Regions from separate parts of the Oxalicibacterium sp. genome, predicted to be linked through region 1. Evidence: predicted binding sites of a transcription regulator. Region 1 holds the regulator's gene; each other region holds the start of a gene.
The links. Region 1 encodes HrcA, which represses chaperone genes, less so after heat shock. Its sites were predicted from a motif close to TTAGCACTCNNNNNNNNNGAGTGCTAA; they were not measured.
Positions count from the first base shown of each region.

Region 1 (5,475 bases):
CGATCTCGATCTCGCTGCTATCCGGCACGGCGATCGGCCGGTTCGACAGCGCATGCGGCGCGATCGGCACCAGGATGATGCCTGCCAGGCGCGGATGCAGCAGCGCACCGCCGGCCGACAGTGCATAGGCAGTGGAACCGGTCGGCGTGGCGACGATCAGGCCGTCGGAACGCTGGTTGTACATGAACAGGCCATCCACGTGCACGCGCAATTCGATCATGCCGGAACCCGAGCCGCGCGACAGCACCACGTCGTTGAACGCCAGCGTGTGATGCATCAGTTCGCCGTTGCGATAGATCGAACCCTGCAGCAGCGTACGCGTTTCCGAGACGACCTTGCCTTCCAGCATGGCGCGCAGCAGCGGCATCATGTCGTCGAAGGCGATGTCGGTCATGAAGCCGAGTCGGCCCTGGTTGATGCCGATCAGCGGCACGTCGTACGGCGCCAGCTGGCGCGCGATGCCGAGCATCGTGCCGTCACCGCCAACGACGATGGCGACGTCGGCCAGTTCGCTGATATCAGGCAAGGTCATGATCTCGCCGCTCAGCTGGAAACGCTCTGCGGTCTGCGCGCCGAATATGACGCGATGGCCGGTAGCGGTCAGGAAATCGGCGATCTGCGTCAATGCTTGCGCAATATCGCCGGCGGAATGCGAGGTTTCGCCAGCCTTCTGCTTGGCGAAGATGGCGACGGTCTTGAAGGAGGCTGCGGTGTAGGAATGTGGTGTGGACGGCATGATGCCGCAGATTAGACCATAATTCGCCCATCGATTGCACTATGCGTTCCGCGAAAAGAATTGATCATGCAGCAACCTTCCGCCTCGCTCGCCACCTCATCTTCCGATACACCGATCCGCGCCGTCCTGTTCGATCTGGACGATACATTGTGGCCGCTGGAAGCCGTCATCCTGCGCGCCGAAGCCGCGCTGCACGACTGGCTGACGCTGCACGCGCCCGGCATTCCGCGCCAGTTCAGCATCGCCCAGCTGCGCGCGCTGCGCGAAGAACTCGTCAGCACCGATCCGCGTTACCGCTTCGACCTGTGGGCGCTGCGCCATGCGACGCTGACGCATGCCTGCACGCTATGCGGCGAGGATACAGCGCGCATGGAACAGGCGATGGCGGTGTTTTCCGAAGCGCGCAACGCCGTCACGCCGTTCGACGACGTCGCGCCGGCGCTGGCGCTGCTGGGCGAACGCTATCTGCTCGGTTCCGTTTCTAACGGGTTCGCCGATCTGCAGACGATCGGGCTGGCGCATCACTTCCGCGTCTCGCTCGCCGCGCATCAGTTCGGCAGCGCCAAACCCGATCCGGAGATTTTCCTCGCCGCCTGCGATGCGCTGTCGGTCGCACCGCACGAAACGCTGTACGTCGGCGACGATCCGCTGCTCGACGTGCAAGGCGCGCAGAATGCCGGCCTGCACGCCATCTGGATCAATCGTTTCGCGCGCACCTTGCCCGGCCATATCGTCCCTGCTGCGAGCTGTGCCACGCTGCATGAAGTGCACGACTGGCTGAGCGCGCGTCATCGTGCTTTCTGAATACAGAACGCACGTTTTGTCATTTCGGCAAGCGCACGCTCTGCGGAAAAGACTGCCGCCATTCCGCTTTCTGCGTCAGCTCATTACAATAGCCTCATCATGCAACTGGACAAGCGCGCACAAACACTGCTGAAAGCTCTGGTCGAACGCTACATCGCGGACGGCCAGCCGGTTGGTTCGCGCGAGCTTTCGCGCATCTCCGGGCTCGACCTGTCGCCGGCGACCATCCGCAACGTGATGGCCGATCTGGAAGAAATGGGATTCGTCGCCAGCCCGCACACCTCGGCCGGCCGCGTGCCGACGCCGCGCGGCTACCGCTTCTTCGTCGATACGCTGCTGACCGTGCAAAGCATCGACGAAAGCGCGGTGGAATCCAAGCTGCAGAAGACGATGCAGACTGGCTCATCGCAGAAGATCATTTCCAACGCCGCGCAGGTCCTGTCGTCGCTGTCCGAATTCGCCGGCATCGTGATGACGCCGCGCCGCGAATCGGTGTTCCAGCAGATCGATTTCCTGCGGCTGTCCGAAAAACGCATCCTGCTCGTGATCGTCACGCCGTCCGGCGACGTGCAGAACCGGCTGCTGCTGACCGACGTCGACTATTCGCCGTCGCAGCTGATCCAGGCGGCCAACTACATCAACCAGAACTATGGCGGACTGAGCTTCGACGAAGTGCGCCTGCGGCTGCAGGGCGAGCTGCAGCAGCTGCGCGACGACATGACGCGCCTGATGCAGGCAGCAGTCGAAGCCGGCAGCGACGCGATGAACGAGAATGCCGACGATGTCGTCATCTCCGGCGAGCGCAATCTGCTGAGCGTGTCCGACCTGTCTTCCAACATGGTGTCGTTGCGCAAGCTGTTCGACCTGTTCGAACAGAAGACCAGTCTGATGCAGTTGCTGGACATCTCCAACCGCGCCAACGGCGTGCAGATCTTCATCGGCGGCGAATCGAATCTGGTGCCGGTAGACCAGATGAGCATCGTAACGTCGTCGTACACGGTCGACGGCAAGGTGGTCGGCACGCTGGGCGTGATCGGCCCGACGCGCATGGCCTACGAACGCGTGATCCCGATCGTGGACATTACGGCCAAGCTGCTGTCGAACGCGCTCAGCCATTCGCCGGGCTGACAATCGGGAATCGAAAAACCGACAATCGGAGCCTACAGCCATCACCGAAAGGCTGTCGGAAAACACCATGAAAAAAAGCCGCCAGTTCCTGCGAACCGGCGGCTTTTTCATTCAGGCGATGCCTGATGCGTCTGTCTTATTTCTCTTATTTCTTTTTCTTGCGGCAATCCTTGCAGTGGCCGTATATCGCCAGCGCATGATCGGCGATCTCAAAGCCGTATTCCTGCGCGATGCGGATCTGGCGGCGTTCGATTTCCTCGTCGACAAATTCCTCGACCTTGCCGCAATCCAGGCAAACCAGATGGTCGTGGTGCGAACCTTCGTTCAGCTCGAACACCGCCTTGCCGGTTTCGAAATGGTTGCGCTGCAGCAGGCCGGCCTGCTCGAACTGCGTCAACACGCGATAGACAGTCGCCAGACCGACGTCCAGATTGTCGGCCAGCAGCATCTTGTAGACGTCTTCGGCGCTCAGATGGCGTACCTCGGCATTGTGAAAAATGTCGAGGATCTTCAGACGCGGCAAGGTGGCCTTGAGTCCGCTGGCTTTCAGTTCGGATGGATTGTTGGGCATGTTCTTGTTCAGATTGGGGATATCTGCCTTATCATATAGTGTTTTCGCCCAATTGCTCAACCGCTCGAGATTCCCTATGCAAACCCGCTTCCATTTCGGCCGTTCCCTGCTTGCCGCCGGCGCATTTTGCCTGACGCTGGCAGCGGTGCTTACAGGCTGTGCGTCGAAAAATCCGCTGATGGAAGAACCGGCACCGATGGCGCGGAAGAAAGCCGAGTCAGCCAAGCAGGAAGAAACCGCCGCCGCGCCAGTCGCCGAAGAAAAAGCAGTCGCGCAAACCTCGGCACCGCCGGAAGCCAGCGCATCCGAAACTGCACGTACGGTTATCGAAGCCACGCCTGAAAACGCACCTGCGATCGACAAGACGGCCGAATCGGCTTCTACTACGGTGCCCGCCAATGCACCGGCGCCGACTGCTGCAGCACCGACACCTGCACCTGCCGCTGCAGAAACCTCCGCAAACGCCGCACCGGCAGCCGCTGCCGCCGGCGCAACCGCAGCCGGCGTACAGACAGTCAAACAGAAACGTTTCCTCGGCTTCCTGCGCCCTTACCGCCCGGACGTCCAGCAAGGCAATTTCGTCTCGCGCGAAATGGTTGCCCAACTGAAACCGGGCATGACGCAAGATCAGGTCACCTTCCTGCTCGGCACACCGCTGCTGAATGACATTTTCCATGCCGATCGCTGGGATTACGCCTTCCGCCTGCAAAAGGGCAACGGTGAAATCACGACCAGCCGCGTGACCGTCTATTTCCAGGATGGCCTCGTCACCCGTTATGAAGGCGGCGGCGATCTGCCGACCGAAGCCGACTATCTGGCGCGCATCGCCAACAAGGCCAAGGAAGCCAAGAAATAAGCTGAAACAGGCACGGCGCAGATGATCCTTGCTGTGCCTGTTGCGCATCTCGCAGCGCATTTCTTGCCCAATTTCGTATCCACTTTCGCATCCATTCTCGAACCAATCCGAGTCTCACGATGAATCCAATGAAAATCGCAGTGGCCGGCGCATCCGGCCGTATGGGCCGCATGCTGGTCGAAGCCATTCTGAACGCCGATGATGCGCAGCTTTCCGGCGCACTGGACATACCTGCCTCGCCCGCAATCGGTACCGATGCCGCCGCCTTCCTCGGCAAGCCGGCGGGCGTTGCCATCGAATCCGATCTGGCCAAAGGCCTGGCCGATTCGCAGTTCCTGATCGATTTCACGCGCCCCGAAGGCACGCTGGAGCATCTGAAATACTGCGCCGCCAACAACGTCAAGATGATCATCGGGACCACCGGCTTCGATGCAGCCGGCAAGGCCGCTATCGTCGAGGCCGCGAAATACACGTCCATCGTGTTCGCGCCCAACATGAGCGTCGGTGTCAACGTCACGATGAAGCTGCTGGAAATGGCGGCGAAGAATTTCTCCGAAGGCTACGATATCGAAATCATCGAGGCGCACCACCGCCACAAGGTCGATGCGCCATCCGGCACCGCGATCAAGATGGGCGAAGTGATTGCCGGTGCATTGGGCAAGGACTTGAACGACGTCGCCGTCTGGGCTCGCGAAGGCGTGACCGGCGAGCGCGATCCGTCTTCCATCGGTTTCGCGACCGTGCGCGGCGGCGACATCATCGGCGACCACACGGTATTGTTTGCCGGCATCGGCGAGCGCATCGAGATTTCGCACAAATCGTCGAGCCGCGTCTCGTACGCACTGGGCAGCCTGCGCGCCGCACGCTTCCTGGCCGACAAGAAGACCGGCCTGTACGATATGCAGGACGTGGTGGGACTGCGCTGATCCGCTTTTCCAGTCCCCCCTTTTTTCCTGATCGACCGCATTGCTGCACTGATACTGAGACAAGGACAGCCGCATGAACGCAAGCGCCACACAAGGATTGGGACTCGCGCACTACTGGGCGCAAGGGGATGCGATCTCGCATGCGGTCGCCTACCTGCTGTTGGCGATGTCCGTCGTTAGCTGGTTTTACATCCTGTCAAAAGCCTGGAGTTCATGGCGCATCCGCCGCAGCGCCGGTGCGCTGGAAAAATTCTGGCAAGCGTCCACGCTGACCGATGCGGTGTCCGCAATCCGGCTGGCCGACAGCGAAAACGTCTACACGCCGCTCGCCGCGCAAAGCGTGGAAGCCGCCAACATCAAGCCGCAATCCAATTCGCTCAACGCCAATACCGATCCGGGCGAACTGATCACGCGCACGCTGCGACAGGAAATCAACCGCGTGTCGTCGCGGCTG
Region 1 is NZ_JBMQZD010000003.1:58,077-63,551, forward strand. It holds gene ACO1VH_RS05410 (NAD kinase) at 1-736, opposite strand, end outside; gene ACO1VH_RS05415 (HAD family hydrolase) at 803-1,540, shown strand; gene hrcA (heat-inducible transcriptional repressor HrcA) at 1,640-2,668, shown strand; gene fur (ferric iron uptake transcriptional regulator) at 2,814-3,239, opposite strand; gene ACO1VH_RS05430 (outer membrane protein assembly factor BamE) at 3,316-4,095, shown strand; gene dapB (4-hydroxy-tetrahydrodipicolinate reductase) at 4,215-5,021, shown strand; gene ACO1VH_RS05440 (MotA/TolQ/ExbB proton channel family protein) at 5,095-5,475, shown strand, end outside.

Region 2 (5,475 bases), on a different contig from region 1:
CGAATGCGGTCGCGTTCAGCGCCTCATGCACCAGCGCGATCGGCTGGTCGTCGGTACGCAGGCGGCGCTCTTCCATGATGACGCGGATTTCCTTGGCGAATTCGTTCTTGTCGACCACCAGATTGCGCATGCGGTCGGCTTCCAGCGCCATCACCTTTTCCAGCCGCGATTTTTCGATCTGCTGGAAGTAGGCGGTGTAATCCTTGCTGGTGAACGCGTTCTCGCGCCCGCCGAGCTGGGCGACGCGACGGCTGAATTCGCCCGGCTTCAGCTTTTTCGTGCCCTTGAACATCATGTGTTCCAGCGCGTGCGCGACGCCGGTCGTGCCGTTGCGCTCGTCGATCGAGCCGACGCGATACCAGACCATGTGCGCCACCGTCGGCGCGCGGTGATCTTCGTTGACGATGATGCGCATGCCGTTCTTCAGCGTCAGTTCGGAAATACGGGCGACTGTCTGCGCAGTCGCTTTTGCGGCAGCCGGCGTTGCATCTTCGACTGCCGGCTGTGGCGGCGTCTGCTGGGCCACAGCCCAGGCGGATGCCAGCACCAGCGTCGTCGCGGCCAGCAGCCTGCCGATATTCGCTACGTTTGCGGTGGCTGCGATGTTCGCAATGTTGGATTTCATGATTTTTTTGCTCTGATAGAATACGGCGATTGTATCCGCGGCCCGCATTGATGCGGCAGGCCGCCTCCAAACGCTGCTCTGACCCCATTCCCGATGTTTAGTTTCTTCAAGAAAAAACCGCGCCCCGAGGAACCCGTTGCGCCACAGCCTGCGAGCGCGCCCGACGTATCGCCGATCGAAGAAGTTGCGGAAGAGGCCGTAGAAAACATCGCGGAAACGCCCGTAGAAACATCCCTAGAAACGTCCGCTCCGGCCGCGATCGAGGATGCGGTTGAAGAAATCGTCCCGGCTGAAACACCGGTCGAGCAGAAGCGTTCGTGGATGGCACGGCTGAAGGCGGGCCTGTCGAAAACTTCGTCCAATCTGAGCACGCTGTTCGTCGGCACCAAGATCGACGACGATCTGTACGACGAACTGGAAACGGCGCTGCTGATGTCCGACGCAGGCGTCGACGCCACACAGTTCCTGCTGGATACGCTGAAACGCAAGGTGAAGAACGAACGGCTGACCGAAGCCACACAGGTCAAATCGGCACTGCGCGAACTGCTGGTCGAGATGCTGTCGCCACTGCAGAAGTCGCTGGTGCTGGGCCGCCAGCAGCCGCTGGTGATGATGATCGCCGGCGTCAACGGCGCCGGCAAGACGACGACCATCGGCAAGCTCGCCAAACACATGCAGACGCATCGGCAATCGGTGCTTCTGGCCGCCGGCGACACCTTCCGCGCCGCCGCGCGCGAGCAACTGGCCGTCTGGGGCCAGCGCAACAACATCACCGTGATCGCGCAGGAATCGGGCGACCCGGCCGCGGTCGCCTTCGATGCCGTGCAATCGGCGCAGGCGCGCAGGATCGATGTCGTCATGGTCGATACCGCCGGCCGCCTGCCGACGCAGCTGCACCTGATGGAAGAACTGAAGAAGGTCAAGCGCGTGATCGCCAAGGCCATGCCGGAAGCGCCGCACGAAGTACTGCTGGTCATCGACGGCAATACCGGCCAGAACGCACTGACGCAGGTGAAGGCTTTCGACGATGCATTGAACCTCACCGGCCTGGTGGTGACCAAGCTGGACGGAACCGCCAAGGGCGGCGTGCTGGCGGCCATTGCGCGCACGCGGCCGATTCCCGTCTATTTCATCGGTGTCGGCGAGCAGATCGAGGATCTGCAACCGTTCGATGCCGAAGAGTTCGTCGAAGCGTTGCTGGGATAAACCATCTTGATGATCGAATTCCGTCAGGTATCGAAACGCTATCCGCCCAATATCGCGGCCCTGACCGACATTTCGCTGTCGGTCAACAAAGGGGAACTGGTCTTCCTCGCCGGTCCGTCCGGCGCGGGCAAGTCCACACTGCTGAAACTGATCGCCGCGATGGAGCGGCCAACCGAAGGCAGCGTCAACGTCAGCGGTTACGACATCGGCCGCATCCGCCCGTCAGGCCTGCCCTATCTGCGCCGCAATCTGGGCCTGATCTTTCAGCAGCAGCGCCTGCTCGACGATCGCACTGTGCTGGCCAACGTGATGCTGCCGCTGATCGTCTGCGGCGCCACGCGCGCCGATGCCGAACGCCGTGCGCGTGCGGCACTGGACAAGGTCGGCCTGCTCGACAAGGCGCCGATGGCGCCGATGATGCTGTCCGGCGGCGAGCAGCAGCGAGTGTCGATCGCGCGCGCCATCGTCAATCGCCCGCAGATCATCCTCGCCGACGAACCAACTGCAAATCTCGATCGCGAAGCCGCCAACAAGGTGCTCGACGCGCTGAAGGCTTTCCATTCGGTCGGCGTCACCTGCCTCATTTCCACCCACGACGAACAGTTCCTCGATACGGCAACACGCGTGATCTACTTGGATCATGGCCGCATCCTTGAGAGTTGGCGCCGCGCCACGCCGCAGGAGATCGCATGACGGGCTGGTTCAGACACCACGTCTTCGCGCTCGGCGATGCGTTTCGCCATCTGCTGCGCACGCCGGGCAATTTCCTGCTGAACGTGCTGGTGGTGGCGATCGCACTGGCGCTGCCGTTTGCCGGTCTTACCTTGCTGGAAAACGTACGGCCGGTTTCCGAACAATTGGCGGTGGAACCTGAAATCAGTGTCTTCATGCAGATGGATGCCACGCGGGATCGCGCCGATGCCGTCGGCAACGACATTCGCCGTATCGCGCAGCAAGCCGGGCACAAGATCCAGCTGAATTTCATTCCGCGCGAAAAAGCGCTGGAGACGCTGAAGGATCGCACCGGACTGGAAGACGCCATCACTACGCTGGGCAGCAATCCGCTGCCCGATGCCTATGTCGTGAGGATGATCGGATTCAAAAGCGGCGACGATGCCGGCAAGGTGGAGGCAATCGCGGCCGGCTTGCAAAAGCTCGACGGCGTGGATGTCGTGCAGGTCGATTCGGCCTGGGTCAAGCGCCTGGCCGCATTGCTGCAGGTGATGCGGCTGGTGCTGCTGTTCCTTGCCGTCACGCTAGGCGTGGTCGTGGTCGCCGTGGTCTTCAATACGATCCGCCTGCAGGTGATGACGCAGCGCGAGGAAATCGAAGTATCCCGGCTGGTCGGCGCCACGGATTCCTTCATTTGCCGCCCTTTCTATTACACCGGGGCCTTGCTGGGCCTGATTGCCGGCGGCGTCGCCCTGATTGCGGTCGCCTTGGCCTTGTATCCGATGAATGCGGCAATCGCCGATTTCGCCCGACTTTATGCCTCCGAATTCCAACTGGTCTCGCTGGACCCGCTGACGATGCTTGTCCTATTGGCAATCAGCGCCTTTCTGGGATTGTTTGGCGCTCTGCTGTCCGTCACACGGCAACTGGCGCGCCTTTCGGATTGACGCCCTCCTCATCAAGGTAAGCGGTTACTATCGCCGCTTACCTCTGTTTCCTGTGATTCTCCCACCGCTTATTTGCGGCAATTCGTTTTGTAAAGTTTCTTGAAGTACGCAACTTCAGCGGGAATTCCCATTCTAACGATTGACGCAAAGAACAATGATAGCCAATTTATCAATAGTGTTTTGACTATCGATTCGGTATAAAACATCGATTAGCAGTCCTTACAAGAGAGTGCTAATATTTGTTCTTGACGGATTTGGCTGAACGGAAAACCGTTCCTGAATGCAAGGAGAAACCATGAAAACAACTGCATCAACCGCAATCATCCCTTCTGGCAACAACCTGTTGTCGCTGGGTTTTTCGGGCGCGTTGGGCAATATCGACTCCTACATTTCTGCAGTCAACCGCATGCCCATGTTGACGCAGGAAGAGGAAGCTTCTCTGGCACGCCGCCTGCGCGACGAGAATGATCTGGCAGCTGCACAAAAGCTGATCCTGTCGCATTTGCGCCTGGTCGTATCGATCGCACGCGGCTATCTGGGTTACGGCCTGCCGCACGCCGACCTGATTCAGGAAGGCAATATCGGTCTGATGAAGGCGGTCAAGCGTTTCGATCCCGATCAGGGCGTGCGTCTGGTGTCGTATTCGATGCACTGGATCAAGGCTGAAATCCATGAGTACATCCTGAAGAACTGGCGCTTGGTCAAGGTTGCAACGACGAAAGCGCAACGCAAGCTGTTCTTCAACCTGCGCAGCCACAAGACCGGACTCGATGCAATGACGCCGGATCAGGTCAACGCGCTGGCCGAAACGCTGAACGTCAAGCGCGAGGAAGTGATCGAGATGGAAACCCGTCTTTCCGGTCGCGACATTGCGCTGGAAGCGCCTACCGACGACGAAGACGACAAGTTCGCGCCGATTGCCTACCTGTCGTCGGAATCGCAGGAGCCGACGCGTGTGCTGGAATCGCAGGAATACGATCGTTTGCAGACCGAAGGCCTGTCCGAAGCACTGGGCAAGCTCGATCCGCGCTCTCGCCGCATCGTCGAGGCGCGCTGGCTTGCGAACGATGACGGTTCCGGTGCAACCCTGCACGAGCTGGCCGACGAGTTCGGCGTGTCTGCCGAGCGCATTCGCCAGATCGAGGCCGTCGCGCTGAAGAAGATGAAAGGTTCGTTGACGGCCTACGCATCCTGACGTCTCGGTAATCGCACAAACAAAAAGCGCCCCACGGGGCGCTTTTTTCTTTTCTTGATTCGATGCGATGTCAGGAATTTTCGGCCAGCAGAATCTTCAGATCGTGCGCAATGGACTCCACGCCCTGGCCGTGCCGGATGAACAAGCGGATACGTCCCTGCGGATCGAACACGTAGCTGCCGGCCATGTGATCGATCGTGTAGCTGCCTGGCGTCTTGCCCGGCACCTTTTCATAGAACACCTTGAATTCCTTGGCGACCTTGTCGGTTTCTTCCAGATTGCCGCGCAAACCCAGGAAACGCTTGTCGAAAGCCGGCACGTATTGCGCCAGCAATTCCGGCGTATCGCGTTCCGGATCGAGAGTAATGAACAACACCTGCACGCGATCGGCATCTGGCCCCAGCGCCTTCATCACGTTCGCCATTTCCAGCATCGTCGTCGGACAGACGTCGGGGCATTGCGTGAAACCGAAGAAAACGATAACCGCCTTGCCACGGAAATCGGCCAGCGTGCGCAGCTTGCCATTGTGGTCATGCAGCGAGAAATCGCGGCCGTAGGCCAATCCCGTCACATCGGTATTCTGGAAAGCTTCCGGCTTCTTGCCGCAAGCCGCCAACGCAAGAACGGTCGCGCACAAGGCGAGAAGAATTCGCAAGCGCATATTGTCAGAATCGCAGATAGTGATCGACCAGCAGCGCCGCGAACAGCAGCGACAGATAGACGATCGAATACGCAAACATCTTGCGCGAAATCCGGTCTGTGTAATGGCGGTACACCTGCCATGCATACCAGAGGAAAATGACGTCGAGTACCGTCACGACAGCCAGATA
Region 2 is NZ_JBMQZD010000005.1:238,744-244,218, reverse strand. It holds gene ACO1VH_RS10815 (M16 family metallopeptidase) at 1-625, opposite strand, end outside; gene ftsY (signal recognition particle-docking protein FtsY) at 719-1,831, shown strand; gene ACO1VH_RS10805 (cell division ATP-binding protein FtsE) at 1,841-2,524, shown strand; gene ftsX (permease-like cell division protein FtsX) at 2,521-3,450, shown strand; gene rpoH (RNA polymerase sigma factor RpoH) at 3,746-4,645, shown strand; gene ACO1VH_RS10790 (SCO family protein) at 4,716-5,306, opposite strand; gene cyoE (heme o synthase) at 5,311-5,475, opposite strand, start outside.
Region 2: rpoH (RNA polymerase sigma factor RpoH) is a predicted target of HrcA. The motif match lies at 3,660-3,686, and genes of this name have one in related genera.

Region 3 (5,475 bases), on a different contig from region 1:
CGGACAGAATGGCTTGAACCCAGAGACGGAATGTTCGGCACGATTGTTTTTCACCGCGCGGCAACGACCGCACATCGATTGAGTCGACAAAAGCCCCTCCGGCCCGGGATCAACGATTGCGGGTGACTCTCCACACGGTGTTTGCAAGATCGTCCGCGATGATCACCGCTCCGCGCGTATCGACCGTCACGCCGACCGGACGTCCACGGGTTTTCCCATCGTCGCCGCGGAAGCCCGTCGCAAAGTCGATGGGCTCGCCGGCAGGACGGCCGTTGCTGAACGGGACGAAGATGACCTTGTAGCCGACGGGATTGGGGCGATTCCAGCTGCCGTGCTCGCCGACGAATGCACCGTTCGCGAATTTTTCTCCCATCGCCGGCTTGGAAAAGTCCAGACCGAGCGCAGCGACGTGCGAACCCAGGCTGTAATCCGGCTTGACGGCGGCGGCGACTTTTTCGGGCTTCTGCGGCTTGACGCGGGGATCGACGTTCTGTCCCCAGTAGCTGTACGGCCAACCGTAAAATGCGCCTTCGCGCACCGAGGTCAGGTAATCCGGCACCAGGTCAGGGCCCAGTTCGTCACGCTCGTTGACGACTACCCATAGCTGTCCTGTTTCCGGCTGCATCGCCAGCGCGGTCGGATTGCGCAGCCCGGTCGCATAAACCCTGTGGGCGCCGGTCTTCACGTCGATCTGCCACACCTGTGCCCGGTCGAGTTCGACTTCCATGCCGCGCTCGGTGATGTTGCTGTTCGAGCCGATGCCGACATAGAGAAAACGGCCGTCGGGGCTGAGCGTCATCGATTTCGTCCAGTGATGGTTCACTTCCGAAGGAAGCTGCGTGATCGACACTGGCGGACCGCTGGCCTTGGTCTGGCCTTCCTTGTAATCGAAACTGACGAGCTCGTCCTGATTCGCGACATAGAGTTTGTTGCCGTCAAACGCCAGGCCGTAAGGCGCGTTGAGGTTTTCGGCGAAGACCGTCTTCATCTCGTACGTACCGTCGCCATCTGCATCCCGCAGCAACGTCAGGCGGTTGCCGCCCTTGACCTTGGTATTGCCCTGCGCCTTGATATAACCGGCGATCACATCCTTGGGCTTCAGCTTCGCAGCATTGCCGCCACGGCCTTCCGCCACGATGATGTCGCCATTGGGCAGAACCAGCGTCTGGCGCGGAATCTTCAGATCGGTGGCGATGGCCGTAATGGTGTAACCGTCCGGCACCGTCGGTTTGCGATCGCCCCACGCAGCGGGTTCGGCGATCTTCATGTTGGGTAACAGGCCGCGTTGCGGCTCGGGCAATTTGGGATCCGGCCCGCGTGCCTGCGTCTCATCTCCCTTGCCGCCGCATGCGCTCAAAAGCAGCGCGACGCTCATGCAGGTCACCATGCTAAATCGTTTCATCGCACACCTCCCACGAGCGGGCCACGCAATCCGATCCAGGCCGACACGCAGCTCAACAGCGTGACGATGACCGACAGCACAAGACCGAGCGGCATGACCGCCCATGCATCCTTCGCATGCTGGAAGGCATTGATCAGTCCGAGCCCCCAGGTCACTGCCAGCAACAGCACATACCAGACGGGTTGCCCCGCCTTTCTGTCCGCCGTGGCGAGATTGACCAGCGCAAACAGCAGCGCCAGTCCGCAGAAAAGCAAGGCGCCGGCAATCAGCCAGGAAGCGAAGTTGCTCCACTGGATCTCGTACGACTTGTAATAAGCGAAATCGCTCAGCAGCGCGCCCAGAAACAGCGAAACGGAACCGGCGACCAGAATCGCGTGCAGAGGACCGGGAGGGGAATAATAGGTAAGGCTGGACGAGGCGGACAATGGCATTGCATGCTCCTTGTGGTCACATTGGCAATTGACACAAAGTCTATTAGCATCCGAAGTCCGATCTTGTCAGACTAAGCCGCGTCATTAGGTCAGACGGCGCTGACAAGTGTGCCCGTCTGCGTCACTGGCAGGAATGTCCGCATCTCGAAAATGGGGCCGTTTGCCGCCCCACCGCGAATCGCCTATACTCCCGCCACATGGTTTCCCACGTCTACGGCTTCAGCGCATTCGCATCAAAACGGTCCGCAGTAATTGCCCCGTTTTTGCACGCGCTCAGGTTTCAGGGCATCGATTACGCCCTTTTGCTCACAGCAGATTCTTAAGCCCGACGATACTCCCTCTCCCTTTAGCGCAACTCATCTATCGTCGGGCTTAAGCCAAGCGCGATAGTAGCCAGCTCATTTCTAGCATTGGCTGCGCTTTAGGATGAATCGAATGTTTCTCAATTGCTATGGCGAGAATGATCTCGCCGGGTCCCGCTTCGTGCGTCTGTTACGTCTGGATATAGAACCTCCCTGTGCCGCGTTATCGAAGCGCCAAACCAGATGCGCATCACACTCTCTGCGGAGACTGCGATGGAAGTGACAAAGAATTTTGTGAAACACAAGCGGCCTTGTGCGGATGGATTTCGCTGGTTTCTCAAGAACTACCAAAAAGGCTGTGATTATCAGCCTCTGCTGGATGCGCTTGTCGACGCGGGAAGGATCGACGATGCGCAATGGCTTCTCACCCAGTTCGGTCCCACCGATGCAGTACTGAAAGCAGATGCGATTGAGGCTGAATCAATCGTGTTTGCGGGAACACTGGAAATCCAGGGCAACATCGAAGTCGCATCTGTTGTAAGGGCAGGACGTGCTATTCACGCTGGCGGCGGGATTCGTGCGGGTCATGTAATTGTGGCAGGAGAAAATATTCGTGCGTCTGGCGGCATCCGTAGCGGAACATCCATAGAAGCCGGTGGCGATATCAAAGCGGGAGGACTCGATGTTCAGGAAGATCTTCGCTGCGGAGGTGACGTGCGCGTCGAGGGGGATTTATTCTGCGGGGGAAAATTCTCTGTAGGCGGTAATGTATTTGTTAGACGAGACCTGACGAGCAATGGCGCAATTCATTGTGGCAAAAATATCCGGACCGGCGGATCGATCACAGGCTTGAACTGCATCTCGGCCGGCAACGGCATCGAATGTGGTGGAACGATTGTCTGCGAAGGACATCTGGAAGCAAATTGGGGAATCAAAGCCCAGGAAGCCATCGTCGCCAACGGCATGATCAAGGCTGGTGAAAGTTTGTTTGCAGTGGAGGAGATCAGGGCTGGAGAAGGCTACGGCATTTACGCCGGCTTGGTTGTCCAGTTTGATGCATGGGAGGCAAGTGCGCAGGTGCGGGCCAGGGTCAAGCCGGAGCGTTTGATGAGCGGTTGGTGGAGCGGCAGTTTCACTCCCTGAATCTCGCGAAGGCATACCTGAAAATTACCTGCCGGGCAAAGCCGAACGCTTTCCAAATTTGCAAAAGATATCGACATGGAGCCCGATGGCAAATAACAGGCTTGAAAACAGGCCTGAATGTTCTTTTGTCAGTCCCTTGAATTAAAAGACAACCGTCCATATACTTAGCACTCGCCGGGGTAGAGTGCTAACACCCTCTGCACCCGAACCCACTTTCAGTGCGGCAGGTCAGCAGTGAACACATCCGCACGGCAGCGGCCCAGCCGCAAAAAATCATCCTAACCTACTGATAATTAAGGAGTTTGTATGAACCTTCGTCCCTTGCACGATCGCGTCATCGTCAAGCGCCTCGACCAGGAAACCAAAACTGCGTCCGGCCTCATCATCCCTGAAGCAGCAGCGGAAAAACCGGACCAGGGCGAAGTGCTGGCAGTCGGCAACGGCAAGATCCTGGAAGACGGCAAGGTCCGTCCGCTCGACGTGAAAGTCGGCGATCGCGTCCTGTTCGGCAAATATGCCGGTCAGACCGTCAAGGTCGACGGCAACGAAGTCCTCGTGATGCGCGAAGAAGACATCATGGCAATCGTCCAGAAGTAATCGCCAGGCGAATTGCTTCCCCGGTGATGCAAATCACTAACGCGAATTACTAACGAACAATCAGGAGTAAAAACATGGCAGCTAAAGAAGTGGTATTCGGCGACGCAGCCCGTGCCAAGATGGTCGAAGGCGTCAACGTTCTGGCGAACGCCGTCAAAGTCACCCTGGGCCCGAAAGGCCGCAACGTCGTCCTCGAACGCTCGTTCGGCGCACCGACCGTCACCAAGGACGGCGTCTCGGTTGCGAAGGAAATCGAACTGAAAGACAAACTGCAGAACATGGGCGCGCAGCTCGTCAAGGAAGTTGCTTCGCGCACCAGCGACAACGCCGGCGACGGCACCACGACCGCAACGGTTCTGGCACAAGCGATCGTCCGCGAAGGCATGAAATACGTTGCCGCCGGCATGAACCCGATGGACCTGAAGCGCGGCATCGACAAGGCTGTTGCAGCCACCGTCGAACAGCTGGCTACCATCGCCAAGCCATGCACGACCACCAAGGAAATCGCGCAAGTCGGTTCGATCTCGGCCAACAGCGACGCATCGATCGGCGAACGCATCGCTGAAGCGATGGAAAAAGTCGGCAAGGAAGGCGTCATCACTGTTGAAGACGGCAAATCGCTGAACGACGAGCTGGATATCGTCGAAGGTATGCAATTCGACCGCGGCTACCTGTCGCCGTACTTCATCAATAACGCAGAAAAGCAGACCGCGATTCTGGAAAACCCGTTCATCCTGCTGTTCGACAAGAAGATCTCGAACATCCGCGACCTGCTGCCGGTACTGGAACAAGTTGCCAAGGCTGGCCGTCCGCTGCTGATCATCGCTGAAGACATCGAAGGCGAAGCGCTGGCGACCCTGGTGGTCAACAACATCCGCGGCATCCTGAAAACCTGCGCAGTGAAGGCGCCTGGCTTCGGCGATCGCCGCAAGGCCATGCTGGAAGACATCGCGATCCTGACCGGCGGTCAAGTGGTTGCGGAAGAAGTCGGCCTGACGCTGGAAAAAATCACGCTGGAAGAGCTGGGCCAAGCCAAGCGCGTCGAAATCGGCAAGGAAAACACCACGATCATCGACGGCAACGGCCAGGCTGTTGCAATCGAAGCGCGCGTCAAGCAGATCCGCACGCAGATCGAAGAAGCGACCTCGGACTACGACCGTGAAAAACTGCAGGAACGTGTTGCCAAGCTGGCAGGCGGCGTTGCCGTGATCAAGGTCGGTGCAGCAACCGAAGTCGAAATGAAAGAGAAGAAAGCCCGCGTCGAAGACGCGCTGCACGCAACCCGCGCAGCCGTCGAAGAAGGCATCGTGCCGGGCGGCGGCGTGGCCCTGCTGCGCGCACGCGCCAACCTGAAGCTGCAAGGCGACAACTCCGATCAGGACGCCGGCATCAAGATCGTGCTGCGCGCGATGGAAGAGCCGTTGCGCATGATTGTGCAGAACGCCGGTGAAGAAGCATCGGTCGTCGTCGGCAAGGTTCTGGAAGGCAAAGGCAACTTCGGCTACAACGCGTCCAACGGCACCTATGGCGACATGGTCGAAATGGGCGTGCTGGATCCGGCCAAGGTCACGCGTTCGGCACTGCAGAACGCCGCATCGAT
Region 3 is NZ_JBMQZD010000004.1:17,246-22,720, reverse strand. It holds gene ACO1VH_RS06575 (PQQ-dependent sugar dehydrogenase) at 110-1,402, opposite strand; gene ACO1VH_RS06570 (DUF2231 domain-containing protein) at 1,399-1,833, opposite strand; gene ACO1VH_RS06565 (hypothetical protein) at 2,409-3,278, shown strand; gene groES (co-chaperone GroES) at 3,585-3,875, shown strand; gene groL (chaperonin GroEL) at 3,950-5,475, shown strand, end outside.
Region 3: groES (co-chaperone GroES) is a predicted target of HrcA. The motif match lies at 3,443-3,469, and genes of this name have one in related genera.